Regions from separate parts of the Xanthomonas sp. NCPPB 3005 genome, predicted to be linked through region 2. Evidence: predicted binding sites of a transcription regulator. Region 2 holds the regulator's gene; the other holds the start of a gene.
What was found. Region 2 encodes FliA, which starts transcription of late flagellar genes. Its sites were predicted from a motif close to TAAAGTTTNNCNNNCNNNGGCCGATAA; they were not measured.
Positions count from the first base shown of each region.

Region 1: AB8810_RS05015 (methyl-accepting chemotaxis protein) is a predicted target of FliA. The motif match lies at 3,286-3,312, and genes of this name have one in related genera.

Region 1 is NZ_CP166096.2:1,154,588-1,162,708, forward strand. Features, by position in the region: gene ggt (gamma-glutamyltransferase) at 1-1,221, shown strand, start outside; gene AB8810_RS05010 (BCCT family transporter) at 1,304-2,881, opposite strand; gene AB8810_RS05015 (methyl-accepting chemotaxis protein) at 3,344-5,194, shown strand; TPP riboswitch at 5,412-5,512, shown strand; gene thiC (phosphomethylpyrimidine synthase ThiC) at 5,623-7,500, shown strand; gene AB8810_RS05025 (two pore domain potassium channel family protein) at 7,570-8,121, shown strand, end outside.
Region 2 is NZ_CP166096.2:2,888,483-2,896,603, forward strand. Features, by position in the region: gene flhA (flagellar biosynthesis protein FlhA) at 1-998, shown strand, start outside; gene flhF (flagellar biosynthesis protein FlhF) at 1,169-2,830, shown strand; gene AB8810_RS12555 (P-loop NTPase) at 2,817-3,701, shown strand; gene AB8810_RS12560 (RNA polymerase sigma factor FliA) at 3,698-4,447, shown strand; gene cheY (chemotaxis response regulator CheY) at 4,466-4,858, shown strand; gene AB8810_RS12570 (protein phosphatase CheZ) at 4,858-5,466, shown strand; gene AB8810_RS12575 (chemotaxis protein CheA) at 5,471-7,204, shown strand; gene AB8810_RS12580 (flagellar motor protein) at 7,526-8,121, shown strand, end outside.

The sequences.
Region 1 (8,121 bases), 1.7 Mb from region 2:
ATCCGCTACGCCCGCGAGGGCCACCCGGTGGCCGAGACGATCGCCTATTACTGGGACCGCTCGGTGCCGCGGCTGTCGCAGTATCCCGGCTTCAAGGAACAGTTCACCATCGACGGCCATGCGCCGCGCAAGGGCGAGCTGTGGAAGAACCCGAACCTGGCCAATACGCTGCAGCAGATCGCCGACGGCGGCCGCGACGCGTTCTACAAAGGGCCGATCGCGCGCACCATCGATGCCTATTTCAAGGCCAACGGCGGCTTCCTGAGCTACGACGACCTGGCCAGCCACCACGGCGAATGGGTCGAGCCGGTCAGCAGCAACTATCGCGGCTACGACGTGTGGGAACTGCCGCCCAACAGCCAGGGCATCGCCGCGCTGCAGATGCTCAACATCCTGGAGGGCTACGACTTCTCCAAGATCCCGTTCGGCTCGGCCGAGCACATCCACCTGTTCGCCGAGGCCAAGAAACTGGCCTTCGCCGACCGCGCGCGCTTCTACGCCGATCCGGCGTTCCAGCCGGCGCCGCTGGCCAAGCTGATTTCCAAGGACTACGCCGCGCAGCGCCGTGCGCTGATCTCGATGGACAAGGCCCTGAAGGAAGTGCAGCCGGGCACGCCGAAACAGTTGGAGGAAGGCGACACCATCTACCTGACCGTGGCCGATGCCGACGGCATGATGGTGTCGCTGATCCAGTCCAACTACCGCGGCATGGGCAGCGGCATGGCGCCGCCGGGGCTGGGCTTCATCCTGCAGGACCGCGGCGAGATGTTCGTGCTGAAGAAGGACCATCCCAACGGCTACGCGCCGGGCAAGCGCCCGTTCCAGACCATCATCCCGGCGTTCGTGACCAAGGACGGCAAGCCGTGGCTCAGCTTCGGCGTGATGGGCGGGGCGATGCAGCCGCAAGGGCATGTGCAGATCGTGATGAACCTGATCGATTTCCACATGAACCTGCAGGAAGCCGGCGATGCGCCGCGGATCCAGCACGAAGGGTCGACCGAACCGACCGGGCAGGCCACGGCGATGAGCGACGGCGGCGAGCTGAATCTGGAAACCGGGTTTTCCTACGACGCGATCCGCGCGCTGATGCGCAAGGGCCACCGCGTGATCTTCGCCGACGGCCCGTACGGCGGCTACCAGGCGATCGCGCGCGACCCGGTCAGCGGCGTGTACTACGGCGCCTCGGAAAGCCGCAAGGACGGGCAGGCCGCCGGCTACTGAGCCTGCGCCGCGGCAGTGCCGCCGTCGGCTCGCGTGCGGTAGCCGGCGCGCTGCGGCGGTGCGCGCGCCGGCGCCGGCGCGCTCACTCCTGCGCTTGCGCGCCGCCCACCTCGGTGCGGGTCTGCTCCTGCGCCGCCTGTTCGCGCGCGATCCATGCCTCGATCATGTGCCTGGCGCGTCGAGCGCGGCGGCGTTCCCGGGTGTGCTCGGCGTCCAGCACGCGGTAGAGCGAAACGATCACCAGCACCATCAGCAACGCGAACGGCAGCGCGGCGATGGTGATCATGCCCTGCAGCGCGTCCAGGCCGCCGGCCAGCAACAGGACCGCCGCGATCAGCGCCACCGCCACGCCCCAGACCAGCTTGCGCGCCAGCGGCGGGTCGCCGGCCTCGTCGGTGGACATGCTGGCCAGCACCAGTACCGCCGAGTCGGCCGAGCTGACGAAGAAGATCATCAGCAACAGCAGGGCCAGGCCGGACAGCAGCAGCGACCCCGGCAGGCTGTCGAACAGGGTGAACAGCACCGTTTCGTAGCCGTTGCCCAGCGCCTGCAGCATGTCGACGTGGCCGAACAGCTGCGACCACAGCGCGGTGCCGCCGAACACCGAGAACCACACGAAGCCGAGCAGGGTGGGAGCCAGCACCACGCCCACCACGAACTCGCGGATGCTGCGTCCGCGCGACACGCGGGCGATGAACGCGCCGACGAACGGCGCCCAGGCGATCCACCAGGCCCAGTAGAAAATGGTCCATTCGGCCACCCACTTGCTGCCGGAGAACGGCGACATGCGCAGGCTCATCGTCACCAGCTGGTTGAGATAGGAGCCCAGCGTGGTGGTGAAGGTATCGAAGATGAAGCCGGTCGGGCCCAGCACCAGCACCGCGGCCAGCAGCAGCGCGGCCAGCGCCAGGTTGAAGTTGGACAGCCACTTGATGCCGCGCTCCACGCCGCTGGCGGTGGAGGCCATGTACAGCACGAAGGCCACGGCGATGATGGCCATCTGCACGGGGATGCTCGCCTGCACGCCGAACACGCGGTGCAGGCCGGCGGCGATCTGGATCGTGCCGAAGCCCAGCGTGGTGGCGACGCCGATCGCGGTGGCCACCACCGCGGCGATGTTCACCGCCTGCCCGATCCAGCCGCGATGATGGCGGCCGATGACCGGCTGCAGCATGTCGCTGACCAGCCCGCGGCCGTTGCGGTTGTACTGGAACCAGGCCATCGCCAGGCCGATCAGCGCATAGATCGCCCAGGGATGCAGGCCCCAGTGGAAGAACGCGTAGCGCATCGACGCGCGCGCCGCCTCCATGCTTTGCGGCGGCAAGCCTTCCGGCGGCTTGAGGAAGTGCGAGATCGGCTCGGCCGCACCCCAGAACACCAGGCCGATGCCCATGCCGGCGGCGAACAGCATCGACAGCCAGCTGGCGCGGGAGAAGTCCGGCTCGGCATCCTCGCCGCCGATGCGCAGATGGCCGAAGCGGCCGAAGGCCAGATACAGCATGAAGGCCAGCGTCAGGAACACCACCAGCAGGTACATCCAGCCGGCGCCGCGGATGACCTGGAGCAGCGTCGCTTGCACCACGTCGTTGAACGGGCCGGGCGCGATGCCCGCGATCAGCACCAGCAAGGCCACCAGCGCGATGGAAATACGGAACACCATGGAGCAGCGTCTCCGGGCAAGGGGTCGAGGGGGAGCGCGCCGGCCTTGCAGCGATGCGCAAGGGCAGGCGGCACGCGGCGGTTGCCGGTCCGGAATCGCTGCAGCGGCAGCGAAGCGGCGGTCACTAACGAGGCCGGCAACGATACCGGGCGCATCGTCACGGTACCGTTATGGTGCGCTGCGGCCGGTGCCGGAGCGGTGCGGATGCAAGGTTCTTTCCTTCAGGCAAACCAGGCCACACCGCACGCAGCCGGGTCCGCCGCGTCCCACGCACTCGGCGCCGGCTCCCTTCACGACGCTGTCCGCGCCCATCGGCTGTGATTCTCGCCATCGTGGCGCGGCCATCGGCACCTGATTCCGCCAAAGCCCGGACATGACGCCGATCCCGGTTGCGCATGTCTCCGCTCAGGTTGCACGGCGGCGGCCGATACCATGGCGGAAGAATTCCTGGAGGGGAAGACGATGTCGTTGTTCACACGCGGTCCGAACGCCGATGCCGGACATGCCGCAGCCCTGCCGGACGCACCGGTGGCGTTGCTGCGGTTGGACCCGCAAGGCCGGGTCTGCGCCGCCAATCGTGCCGCGCTGGACCTGCTCGGGGTGCACGCGGAGGCCGTGCTCGGCGAACCCAGCGAAGCGGTGTGGGGCCTGCCGCTGGCGTCGCTGGTCGGTGCGGAAGGCAGCTGGCTGGCGTCGGACGCCGATCCGGCGCGGCGCGTGCGCTATCAACGCGATCGCGACGGCGACGGTTGGCTGCTGTCGCTGCCGCATGCGGAAACCGCCGCGCTGCTGCGCGACGTCGCCCTGCTCGGCGCCGGGCAGGCGCAAGACGCCATCAGTCCGGCGCTGCAGGCGCTGGCGCAGCGGCTGCAGGCCGGTGCGCAGGCGCAGGCCTTGCTGGACCGGGTCGGCGAGCGCCTGACCGGGTGCGATCTGGACCTGGGACTGAGCACGCCGCTGTCCGCGCAGGAAACCGAGGCGATGGCCGGGCGGCGCCTGTCGGCCGGCTTCGGCAATCTGGCCGAGGCGATCCGCCAGGCGGTGGCGCTGTCGTTGCAGATCGCCGCCGACGTGCCGCACGTGGTCGCCGAGAACGAGGAACTGGCGCAGCAATCGCAGACCCAGATGGAGGCGCTGCAGACGGTGGTGGCGACCACCCGGCGGCTGCTGCAGGGCCTGCATGAGATGGACCAGGAGCTGCGCGCGGTGATCGCGGTGGCGGCCAGCGCCGACGACAGCGCGCGCCAGGGCGTGGAAGCGGCGCGTGCGCTGGGCCAGGCGATGCGCGAAGTGGAGCGGCGTTCGGCGCGCGCCACCGAGGTCATCGAGGTGATCGACGCGGTCGCGTTCCAGACCAACATCCTGTCGATCAACGCCAGCATCGAGGCGGTGCACGCCGGCGCCGCCGGGCGCGGCTTCGCCGTGGTCGCCAGCGAGATCCGGCGCCTGGCCGAACGCGCCGCCGCCGCTGCGCGCGACGTGCGCGTCATCATCGGCGAGACCGGCAGCGCCTTGCACGACAGCGCCGCCTCGGCGCAGCGCACCGAGCAGGTGCTCGGCGGCATCGGCCAACTGCTCGGCCGCGCCAGTGCGGCGATGGAAACCGTGGCCACCCGCGTCGCCGCGCAAGGCGAAGAGATCGGCGGCATCGATCGCGCGGTCGAGCACGTGGTCGGGCTCAGCCGCAGCAACCTGGAGCATGTCGCGCGCGTGGTCGAGCGCAGCGCGGCGCTGGCCGCAGGCAGCACCACGCTGCACGACTGCGTGGGCCTGTTCCGCTTGCCGTCCGATCCGATGCAGCAGCCGCGGCACGCGCGCATCCGCGAACTGGCCACGGCGACCGCCGGCAGGATCGGGCAGGCGCTGGCCGATGCGGTCGCACGCGGCCGCATCGGCGAGGACGCGCTGTTTTCCACCGACTACACGCCGATCGCGGGCATCGATCCGCCCAAGTACCGCACCGCTTTCGATGCGTTGTGCGACGAACTGCTGCCGCCGCTGCAGGAACCGTTGCTGGCTGCGCATCCGTGGATCGTGTTCGCGATCTGCGCCAATCCGGACGGCTACGTGCCGACCCACAACCTGCGCTTCAGCCAGCCGCTGAGCGGCGACCGCGCCCGCGATCTGGTCGGCAACCGCACCAAGCGCATGTTCACCGATCGGGTCGGGCGCAGCGTCGGCCGCCATACCCAGCCCTATCTGTTGCAGGTGTATCGGCGCGACACCGGGCAGATCCTGTTCGACCTGTCGGTGCCGGTGCACGTGCGCGGCCGCCACTGGGGCGGGCTGCGCGTGGCCTACGTGCTGGAATGAGCGTCGCGGCGAACGCCGCACAAAAAAACGCCACCGGGGTGAGCCGGCGGCAGGGAGAGAGAGACGTCGTTCTTGTGGGACCCAGGCTAGGCCCGGTATTTCGCCGGGGTTTGCCGCAATGGCGTGCGCGCGTGCCGGCGCTGACAAGAAGCGGATCCGGTTGTGCACCGATTCAGCTGCGCGCGGTTGGCTGCGGCCGCGGAAACGGGTCTAATAGCCGCAGAAGCGGGGGTACCGTCGGCGCAGGCCGCGGTTGAGACAGTCCCTTCGAACCTGATCCGGTTGATACCGGCGTAGGGAAGCTTCGCAAGCCTGGTCCGTGCGCCGTTCGCGCCGGGCCGTGCCCGCGCCGCCGCTTCGTCCGTGATGCGAGTTCGCTCGCAACCGCCTGCACTCCCTGCAGGCTCTCAGAAATAGGACGAATGCCGATGAATGCCGTACCCAGCCCGTTGCTGCAGCAGGCCGATACCCTGTCCGAGTCGGTGACCCGGCCGATCCCCGGTTCGCGCAAGATCTTCGTGCCAGGCTCGCGTCCCGACCTGCGCGTGCCGATGCGCGAGATCCAGCTGACCCGCACCCCGACCCTGTTCGGCGGCGAAGACAATCCGCCGGTCACCGTGTACGACACCTCCGGGCCGTACACCGATCCGGACGCGACCATCGACCTGCGCGCCGGCCTGGCGCCGCTGCGCGCGCGCTGGATCGCCGAACGCGGCGACACCGCGGCGCTGGCCCAGCTCAGCTCCGATTTCGGCCGCGGCCGCGAGCACAACGCGCGGCTGGACGCGGTGCGCTTCCCGGCCCGGCACCTGCCGCGACGCGCGCTGGCCGGCGCCAACGTCACCCAGATGCACTACGCGCGCCGCGGCATCGTCACCCCGGAGATGGAGTTCGTCGCGATCCGCGAGAACCAGCGGCTGGAGGCGGTGCGCGATGCGCTGCTGCGCCAGCAGCATCCCGGCGAGGCGTTCGGCGCCAGCATCCAGCACGTCATCACCCCCGAGTTCGTGCGCGACGAGATCGCCCGCGGCCGCGCCATCCTGCCCAACAACATCAACCATCCGGAAAGCGAGCCGATGATCATCGGCCGCAACTTCCTGACCAAGATCAACGCCAACATCGGCAACAGCGCGCTCAGCTCGGGCATCGCCGAGGAAGTGGAAAAGCTGGTGTGGTCGATCCGCTGGGGCGGCGACACGGTGATGGACCTGTCCACCGGCAAGCACATCCACGAGACCCGCGAGTGGATCATCCGCAACTCGCCGGTGCCGATCGGCACGGTGCCGATCTACCAGGCGCTGGAAAAGGTCGATGGCCGCGCCGAGGAACTGACCTGGGAGATCTTCCGCGACACGCTGATCGAGCAGGCCGAGCAGGGCGTGGACTACTTCACCATCCACGCCGGAGTGCTGCTGCGCTACGTGCCGCTGACCGCCAAGCGGGTCACCGGCATCGTCTCGCGCGGCGGCTCGATCCTGGCCAAGTGGTGCCTGGCGCATCACAGGGAAAACTTCCTCTACACCCACTTCGAGGACATCTGCGAAATCATGAAGGCCTACGACGTGGCCTTCTCGCTGGGCGACGGGCTGCGCCCGGGCTGCATCGCCGATGCCAACGACGCGGCGCAGTTCGGCGAGCTGGAAACGCTGGGCGAGCTGACCAGGATCGCGTGGAAACACGACGTGCAGACCATGATCGAAGGCCCCGGCCACGTGCCGATGCAGTTGATCAAGGAGAACATGGACAAGCAGCTGCGCGAATGCGGCGAGGCGCCGTTCTACACGCTGGGGCCGCTGACCACCGACATCGCGCCCGGCTACGACCACATCACCTCGGCGATCGGCGCGGCGATGATCGGCTGGTTCGGCACCGCGATGCTGTGCTACGTGACGCCCAAGGAACACCTGGGCCTGCCCAACCGGCAGGACGTGCGCGACGGCATCATGGCCTACAAGATCGCCGCGCACGCGGCCGACCTGGCCAAGGGCCATCCGGGCGCGCAGGTGCGCGACAACGCGCTGTCCAAGGCGCGCTTCGAATTCCGCTGGGACGACCAGTTCCATCTCGGGCTGGATCCGGAAAAGGCCAAGGAATTCCACGACGAGACGCTGCCCAAGGACGCGCACAAGCTGGCGCATTTCTGTTCGATGTGCGGCCCGCACTTCTGTTCCATGAAGATCACCCAGGACGTGCGCGACTACGCCGCCGAGCACGGCGTCGGCGAGAGCGACGCGCTGCAGGCCGGCATGGCCGAGAAATCGGCGCAGTTCCTGGACGCCGGCGCCGAGGTCTATCGGCAGGGGTAAGTCCGGGGCATGCCGCCGCCGTGGCGTGCGCTTGTCTATGATGCGCGCACGCCACCTCCGGAATTCCGCATGCTCCGCTACGCGCTCGCCTTGCGCCGCCATCCGTCCGCGTTGCTGCTGGGCGTGCAATTGCTGGGCCTGCTGCTGTATCCGCTGATGGAAGACACCGCCGCCGGGCGCGCGCTGTTCGGCGCGTTCGGCATCGTGGTGCTGGGCCTGGCGCTGTGGGTGGTCAACCGCAGCCCGTCGGTACTGTGGATCGCCTGGTGCCTGGCGGTGCCGTCGGTGGTGCTGTCGATCGCCGCGGCGCTGCGCCACAGTCCCGGACTCGGCGCGTTCGCGCAGTTGCTGGAAAGCCTGCTGTACTTCTATACCGCGGCCAGCCTGATCGCGTACATGCTGCAGGACCACGAGGTCACCCGCGACGAACTGTATGCGGCAGGCGCGACCTTCACCTTGCTGGCATGGGCGTTCGCCTTCGCGTTCTCGGTGTGCCAGCAATGGCTGCCGGGCAGTTTCATCGGCGCGCAGACGACGCAGTCGCCGCGGACCTGGATGGAACTGCTGTACCTGAGTTTCAGCGTGCTGTCCGGGGTCGGCCTCAGCGACGTGCTGCCGGTG
Region 2 (8,121 bases):
TCGATCCGCTGGGCCTGGAGGTCGGCTACCGGCTGATCCCGCTGGTGGACAAGGCCCAGGGCGGCGAACTGATGGCGCGGATCAAGGGCGTGCGCCGCAAGCTGACCCAGGACATCGGCTTCCTGATCCCGCCGGTGCACATCCGCGACAACCTGGAGCTGCCGGCCAACGCCTACCGCCTGCTGGTGCACGGGGTGCCGGTGGCCACCGCCGACATCCACCCCGATCGCGAACTGGCGCTGGACCCGGGCGGCGCGCTGGGCAAGATCGACGGCATCGCCGGCAAGGACCCCGCGTTCGGCCTGGACGCGATCTGGATCCAGCCGCACCAGCGCGCCCAGGCCGAGACCATGGGCTACACCGTGGTCGACCCGGCCACCGTGATCGCCACCCACCTGTCGCACCTGATCCGCGAGCACGCCCCGGAACTGCTCGGCCACGAAGAGGTGCAGCAGCTGCTGGCCACCCTGGCCAAGAGCGCGCCGAAGCTGGTCGAGGACCTCACCCCGAAGGCGCTGCCGCTGTCGGTGGTGGTGCGCGTGCTGCAGAACCTGCTGATCGAGAAGATTCCGGTGCGGCAGCTGCGCAAGATCGTCGAGGCGCTGGTCGAGCACGCCCCGCAGAGTCAGGAACCCGGCGCGTTGACCGCGGCGGTGCGCAATGCGCTGGGCCGTTTCATCGTCCAGGAAATCGCCGGAATGTCGGCGGAGCTGCCGGTGTTCACCCTGGCCCCGCAATTGGAACGTGTCTTGCAAGACTCTACCCAAGGCAACGGTGCCGCGCTGGAACCCGGCCTGGCCGAGCGACTGCACCAGAGCCTGGCCGAATGCGTCAGCAAGCAGGAAGCCCGCAACGAACCGGCGGTGGTGCTGGTCCCGGCGCAAGTCCGCGCCGCGCTGGCCAGGCTGGTCCGCCACAGCGTCCCCTCGCTGTCGGTGCTGTCCTACAGCGAGGTACCGGAAGACAAGCGGCTGAAGCTGGTCGGGACGATCAGCTGAGGTGACGGGAATCGGGAACAGGGAATGGGGAATCGCAACATCGTCCCCGCAGCGGAGAGAGCAATGAGCAAGACCACAGCAACCAGCACCAGGCATCGCGGCCCGCCAGACACCGGCGCAGGCATCGCATCCATTCCCCATTCCCGATTCACTATTCCCGGCGTTCACCCATGAAGATCAAACGCTTCGTAGCCCCCGACATGCGCACCGCGTTCCGCATGGTCCGCGACGAGCACGGTCCGGATGCGGTGATCCTGTCCAACCGGCGCACCGACGAGGGCATCGAGATCGTCGCCGCCAGCAACTACGACGAAGCCCTGGTGCAGCAGGCGCTGGACGCGGCGCGTCCGGAAGAGGCGGCGCCGCGGCTGCAGGTGTCGGCCGCCAATCCGGCGCCGCGTGCGGCCAAGGCCGCCGCCAACCCGGCGATGGCGATGATGGCCGCGATCAGCGAGCGCCGCGCCCCGGCCGCCGCCATGGCCGGCGCCGGCAGCAGCGCGAGCGTGGCGCAGGCCGCGCCGGCGCGGCCGCTGACCCAGCCCGCCGCGATCGCCGCCTCGGCGATGCCCGCAGGCACCGCGCCGGCGCCGAGCCGCCCCGCCGCCGCGCCGCGGGCCCCTGCCCCGGCCCAGCCAGCCGCCCCCTTCGCCGAATTCCGCATTCCCGAGGACGTGTTCCGCAACGCACCGATCAGCGTGCCGATGCCCAGCCCGTTCGCCGCCCCGGCCGCCGCTGCCAGCGCCGCCGCGATCGCCGCCGACGTGCCGGCCTGGCTCGAGGACATCGCCGCCGTGTCGCTGACCCCGGCCGCCGCGCCGGGCGCCGCGAACGTGGTGCCGCTGCCGGCCGCGGCGCCGGCGGCCAGCGCCGGGATCCCGGCGCCGCCGACGCTGGCGCCGGTGGCGAGCTTCCCCGGCGTGCAGAACGACGAACAATTGACTCAGCTGCGCGACGAACTGGCGCTGATGCGGCAGATGATCGAGCGCGAGATGAACCGGCTCACCGACGAACGCCTGCGCGGCTCGCCGGTGCGCGCCCAGGCGCTGGAGCTGATGGACGACTACGGCTTCGACAGCGGCCTGACCCGCGACGTGGTGATGCAGATCCCCGCCGACCTGGAACTGCACCGCGGCCGCGGGCTGATGCTGGGGCTGCTGTCCAAGCGCCTGCCGATTGCCCCGCTGGACCCGATCGAGGAAGGCGGCGTGATCGCCCTGATCGGCCCCACCGGCGCCGGCAAGACCACCACCATCGCCAAGCTGGCCTCGCGCTTCCTGGAGCGCCACGCCGCCCGCGACGTGGCCCTGGTCACCACCGACACCATCCGCGTCGGCGGCCGCGAACAGCTGCACAGCTACGGCCGCCAGCTCGGCATCGCCGTGCACGAGGCCGACAGCGACGCCGCCCTGCAGCAGCTGCTGGAGCGCCTGCGCGACTACAAGCTGGTGCTGATCGACACCGCCGGCATGGGCCAGCGCGACCGCGCCCTGGCCGCACAGCTGCACTGGCTGCGCGCCTCGCGAGTGGTCCGGTCCTTGCTAGTACTCCCTGCCAACGCTCATTTCTCCGACCTGGACGAGGTGGTGCGCCGGTTTGCCGGCGCCGATCCGCAGGGGGTGATCTTGACCAAGCTGGATGAAACCGGGCGGTTTGGCAGTGCCCTGTCGGTGGTCGCGGACCACCGGCTTCCCATCACCTGGGTGACCGATGGTCAGCGCGTGCCGGACGACCTGCACCGCGCCAACGCCGCCAGCCTGGTATTGCGCCTTGAAGATTTGCGGCGCGCTGCCGATAAGCCCTGTACTCCGGAGCAGAACCATGCCGTCGCGTGATTACGCCAATCTGACCAATGCCTTCCCCCTGTCGGCAACGCGCAGCGAACCGCTCGGCCCGGTGCGCACGATCGCCGTGACCGGCGGCAAGGGCGGCGTCGGCAAGACCAACATCTCGGTCAACCTGTCGATGGCGCTGGCCGATATGGGCAAGCGCACCCTGCTGCTGGACGCCGACCTCGGCCTGGCCAACGTCGACGTGCTGCTCGGGCTGACCCCCAAGTTCACCCTGGCCGACCTGGTCGCCGGGCGCTGCACCCTGGAAGAGGTGCTGATCGACATGCCCAACGGGCTGATGGTGGTGCCCGCCGCCTCCGGTCGCCGGCACATGGCCGAGCTGCCGCCGGCCCAGCACGTCGGCCTGGTCAACGTGTTCTCCGAGCTCAAGCGCGAGCTGGACGTGATGATCATCGACACCGCCGCCGGCATCACCGACAGCGTGCTGACCTTCTGCCAGGCCGCGCAGGACGCGGTGGTGGTGGTCTGCGACGAGCCGGCCTCGATCACCGACGCCTACGCGCTGATCAAGGTGCTGTCGCGCGAACGCGGCGTGGACCGGGTGCAGATCGTCGCCAACATGGTCCGCGACCTCAACGAAGGCCGCCTGCTGTACGACAAGCTGAGCCGGGTGTGCGAGAAGTTCCTCGGCGACGTGTCGCTGAACTACCTGGGCTGCGTGCCGCAGGACGACTGGCTGCGCCTGGCGGTGCAGCGCCAGCAGCCGGTGGTCAAGGCCTACCCGTCCAGCCCGTCGGCGCAGGCGATCGCCGAGATCGCCCGCCGCACCTCGCGCTGGCAGGCCCCGACCGTGCCGCGCGGCAACGTCGAGTTCTTCGTCGAACGGATCATCCAGCGGGGGGTCGCCGCATGAACGCCGCCGCCCAGTACCGCGCCGTGCAGCGCAACAGTTCCAACGACTACATCGCCCAGCATTCGGACCTGGTGCGGCGCATCGCCCACCACCTGGCGGCGCGGCTGCCGGCCAGCGTCGAGATCGACGACCTGATCCAGGCCGGCATGATCGGCCTGATCGAGGCCTCGCGCAGCTACGACGCCGACCAGGGCGCCTCGTTCGAGACCTACGCCTCGATCCGCATCCGCGGCTCGATGATCGACGAGATCCGCCGCGGCGACTGGGTGCCGCGTTCGGTGCACCGCCGCGCCCGCGACGCCGCCTCGGCGATCCGCAAGATCGAGCAGAGCACCGGCCGCGCCGCCGCCGCCAACGAAGTGGCCGCGGCGATGGACATGCCGCTTCCCGAATACCTGCGATTGATGGAAGATGCCGCGCGCGGCCAGGTGCTGAGCCTGGAGTCGCGGGTCGAAGACCACGGCGAGCTGGACACCATCGCCAAGGGCGGGCCCAATCCGCAGCAGATGCTGGAGCGCAGCGAGTTCGGGCGCGAACTGGGCAAGGCGATCGCGCAGCTGCCCGAGCGCGAGCAGCTGGTACTGTCGCTGTACTACGAACAAGAATTGAACTTGAAGGAAATCGGCGCGGTGCTCGGTGTCAGCGAGTCGCGCGTCTGCCAGATCCACGGCCAGGCCACGGTACGCTTGCGCGGACGCTTGAAAGCGTTCGAAGCGGCGGACGCCGGCCTGGAAGACGAAGAATAAGACCCAAGGGAGTTAGCGGTGAACAAGAACATGCGGATTTTGATCGTGGACGATTTCTCGACGATGCGGCGCATCGTCAAGAATCTGCTCGGCGATCTGGGCTTCACCAACACTGCAGAGGCCGAAGACGGCAACAGTGCGCTGGCGGCACTGCGCTCGGCACCGTTCGAGTTCGTGGTCACCGACTGGAACATGCCCGGCATGACCGGCATCGACCTGCTGCGCAACATCCGTGCCGACGACAAGCTCAAGCACCTGCCGGTGCTGATGGTGACCGCCGAGGCCAAGCGCGAGCAGATCATCGAGGCGGCGCAGTGCGGCGTGAACGGCTACATCATCAAGCCGTTCACCGCGCAGACGCTGCAGGAGAAGCTGGGCAAGATCTTCGAACGCCTTGGAGCGACCGCCTGATGCAAGCCACCGCCGAACGCAGCGCCCTGATCGAACGCCTGCAAGGTGCGCTGGACGCACTGGAGCGCGGCGACGAAACCGCCTGGCGCAAGGAAATCGACACGCTCGCCGCGTGGCGCACGCGGCCGATGATGCAGGGCCTGAGCCGGCTGGCGCGCGACCTGGGCCAGGCGCTCGGCGAGCTGCCCACCATCCCCTCCGAAGCCGGCGAGCTGGACGACGCCTGCTCGCGCCTGGACCACGTGGTGGCGATGACCGAACAGGCCAGTCACCGCACCCTGGACCTGGCCGAGGAATGCCGCGCGCTGGCCGACCAGCTGCGCGCCGGCGGCCTGACCGGCGACCAGGGCGAGATCCTCGACAAGATCCGCCACAACCTCACCGAGATGGCCCTGGCGCAGAGCTTCCAGGACCTGACCGGGCAGATCATCCGCCGCGTGGCGACCATCGTGCGCCGCGTGCACGAGGGCTTCGGCGCGCTCGGCCTGCCGCCGAAGGAAGACAAGAAGCCCGACGGCAGCCTGGCCGGCCCGGCGCTGGCCGGGCTGGACCGCCACGGCGTGTCGCAGAACGACGCCGACGACCTGCTGTCCGGACTGGGGCTGTAATCCGATGAGCGCCGTGCCCGACGACATCGCTGCCGACTTCATCATCGAGGCCCAGGAAATCCTGGACCGGCTCGGCGAGCAGTTGGTGTCGCTGGAGCAGGCGCCAGAGGACAGCGACCAGCTCAACGCGGTGTTCCGCGGTTTCCACACGCTCAAGGGCGGCGCCGGGTTCCTGGCGATCACCCCGATGGTCGAGCTGTGCCACGCCGCCGAGGACACCCTGGGCCAGGCCCGTGCCGGCCAGGCCACCCTGCAGGCGCGGCACTTCGACGCCGCGCAGCAGTCGCTGGACTACCTGCAATCGATGCTCGACGCGTTCGGCAGCGGCAGCGAACCGCCGCGCGCGCCGCAACAGCTGATCGCGCAGTTCGCCACCAGCGGCGAAGAGACCGCCGCGCCCAGCGCCAAGGCCGCCGTCGCCGCGCCGCCGCCCGCCGCAGGCGGCAACGGCGACATGATCGACGACGACGAATTCGAAGCGTTGCTCGACCAGTTGCACGGCGGTGCCGCGCCGGCCGCGCTGCCGGTGCCGGCCGCCGCGCCGCGGCCGGCGCCCAGCGCCAAGCCCGCCGCTGCGCCCGGCAAGGCCGCAGAACCCGAACACACCGTGCGCGTGGACACCAAGCGCCTGGACGCGATCGTCAACCTGATCGGCGAACTGGTGCTGTCGCGCAACCGGCTCAAGACCCTGCGCGTGCGCCTGCGCGACGAAGAACTGGACCGCGCGGTCAGCAGCCTGGACATCGCCACCTCGCGCCTGCAATCGGCGGTGATGCGCACCCGCATGCAGCCGGTCGGCAAGGTGTTCTCGCGCTTCCCCAAGGTCGCGCGCGACGTCGCCCGCTCCCTGAACAAGGAGGTGGACCTGGAACTGATCGGCGCCGACACCGAACTGGACCGCAATCTGGTCGAGGCGCTGGCCGATCCGCTGGTGCACCTGGTGCGCAACGCGATCGATCACGGCATCGAGACGCCGGCGCTGCGCGAAGCCACCGGCAAGCCGCGCGGCGGCCACGTACGCCTGTCGGCGCAGCAGGAAGGCGACTACGTCAGCATCGAAGTGCAGGACGACGGCGCCGGCATCGACCCCGAACGCCTGCGGCAGAAGGCGCGCGAAAAAGGCCTGATCGATCCGGAGGCCGCCGCGCGGCTGACCACCGAGGAATGCCTGCACCTGGTGTTCCTGCCCGGTTTCTCGACCAAGTCCGAAGTCACCGACATCTCCGGCCGCGGCGTCGGCATGGACGTGGTGCAGTCGCGCATCCGCGAACTCAGCGGGCAGATCCAGATCCAGTCCGAACTGGGCCGCGGCAGCCGCTTCCTGATCCGCGTGCCGCTGACCCTGGCGATCCTGCCGACCCTGCTGGTGCAGGCCGGCGACACCGTCTATGCGCTGCCGCTGGCGCGCGTGGTGGAAGTGCTGCACGCGCCGCGCCGCGCGCTGGGCTGGTTCGACGGCCGCGCCGTGCTCGACCGGCAATCGCACACCTTGCCGCTGGTGGACCTGCGTCACTGGTTGAACATCGAAGCGCCGGAACTGCCGCTGCTGACCGTGGTGGTGCTGCAGGCCGGCGAATCGCGCATGGGCCTGGTCGTGGACCAGGTCCGCGGCCGCGAGGAAGTGGTGATCAAGCCGCTGCCGCGCGCACTGCGCGGCCTGCCCGGCTACGCCGGCGCGACCCTGATCGGCGATGGCCGGCTGGCGTTGATCCTGGATGTGGACGGGTTGAAGAGCTGAGAAGCCGGGATTGGGGAGTCGGGATTGGGGATTTGAAGGCGGTCCCGGTGCGGATCGCTGGCGGGCGCTCCGATGCCCAAAGTGTCATCGACCTGCCGGTAAGTTCAACGTCGGTTTCCCGCCGCGCGCTCCTGTAGGAGCGGCTTCAGCCGCGACGCCTTACCGGTAACGCGTCGCGGCTGAAGCCGCTCCTGCAGGGTGCCGCGCGCGCGCCGATCCGCGGCTCGACAGCCGACGGCCGGGCGCCTCGAATCCCCACTCCGGACTCCCCAATCCCGGCCGTCCCATCAAGTCCCTCCCCTCGCTGCCGATAGTTTCTGCATGGACAAACTCAGTCTCATTGGCTTGCTGTTGGCGATCGCCTCGCTGGTCGGCGGCAGCATCCTCAAGGGCGCCGGCGTGTCGGCGCTGTGGTCGCCGGCCGCGTTCGTGATCGTGATCGTCGGCACCGTCGCCGCGATCCTGGTGCATACCCCGCCGGCGGTGTTCAAGCGCGCGTTCCAGATCGCCAAGTGGATCCTGCATCCGCCGGCCAGCGATCGCCAGGCGCTGCTGCAGCAGATCGTGGAGTGGAGCAACATCGCCCGCCGCCAGGGCCTGCTCGGCCTGGAGAACCAGGTGCAGCAGCAGCACGACCCGTTCGTGCGCAAGGGCCTGCAGATGCTGGTCGACGGGGTGGAGCCGGAATCGATCCGGCACATGCTGGAAATCGACCTGGACGGCCAGGAACACTGCGACCTGGCCGCGGCCAAGGTGTTCGAAGGCATGGGCATCTATGCGCCGACGCTGGGCATCATCGGCGCGGTGCTGGGGCTGATCGCGGTGATGAAGAACCTCGCCGACCCGAGCAAGCTCGGCCACGGCATCGCCGCCGCGTTCACCGCCACCATCTACGGCATCGCCTCGGCCAACCTGCT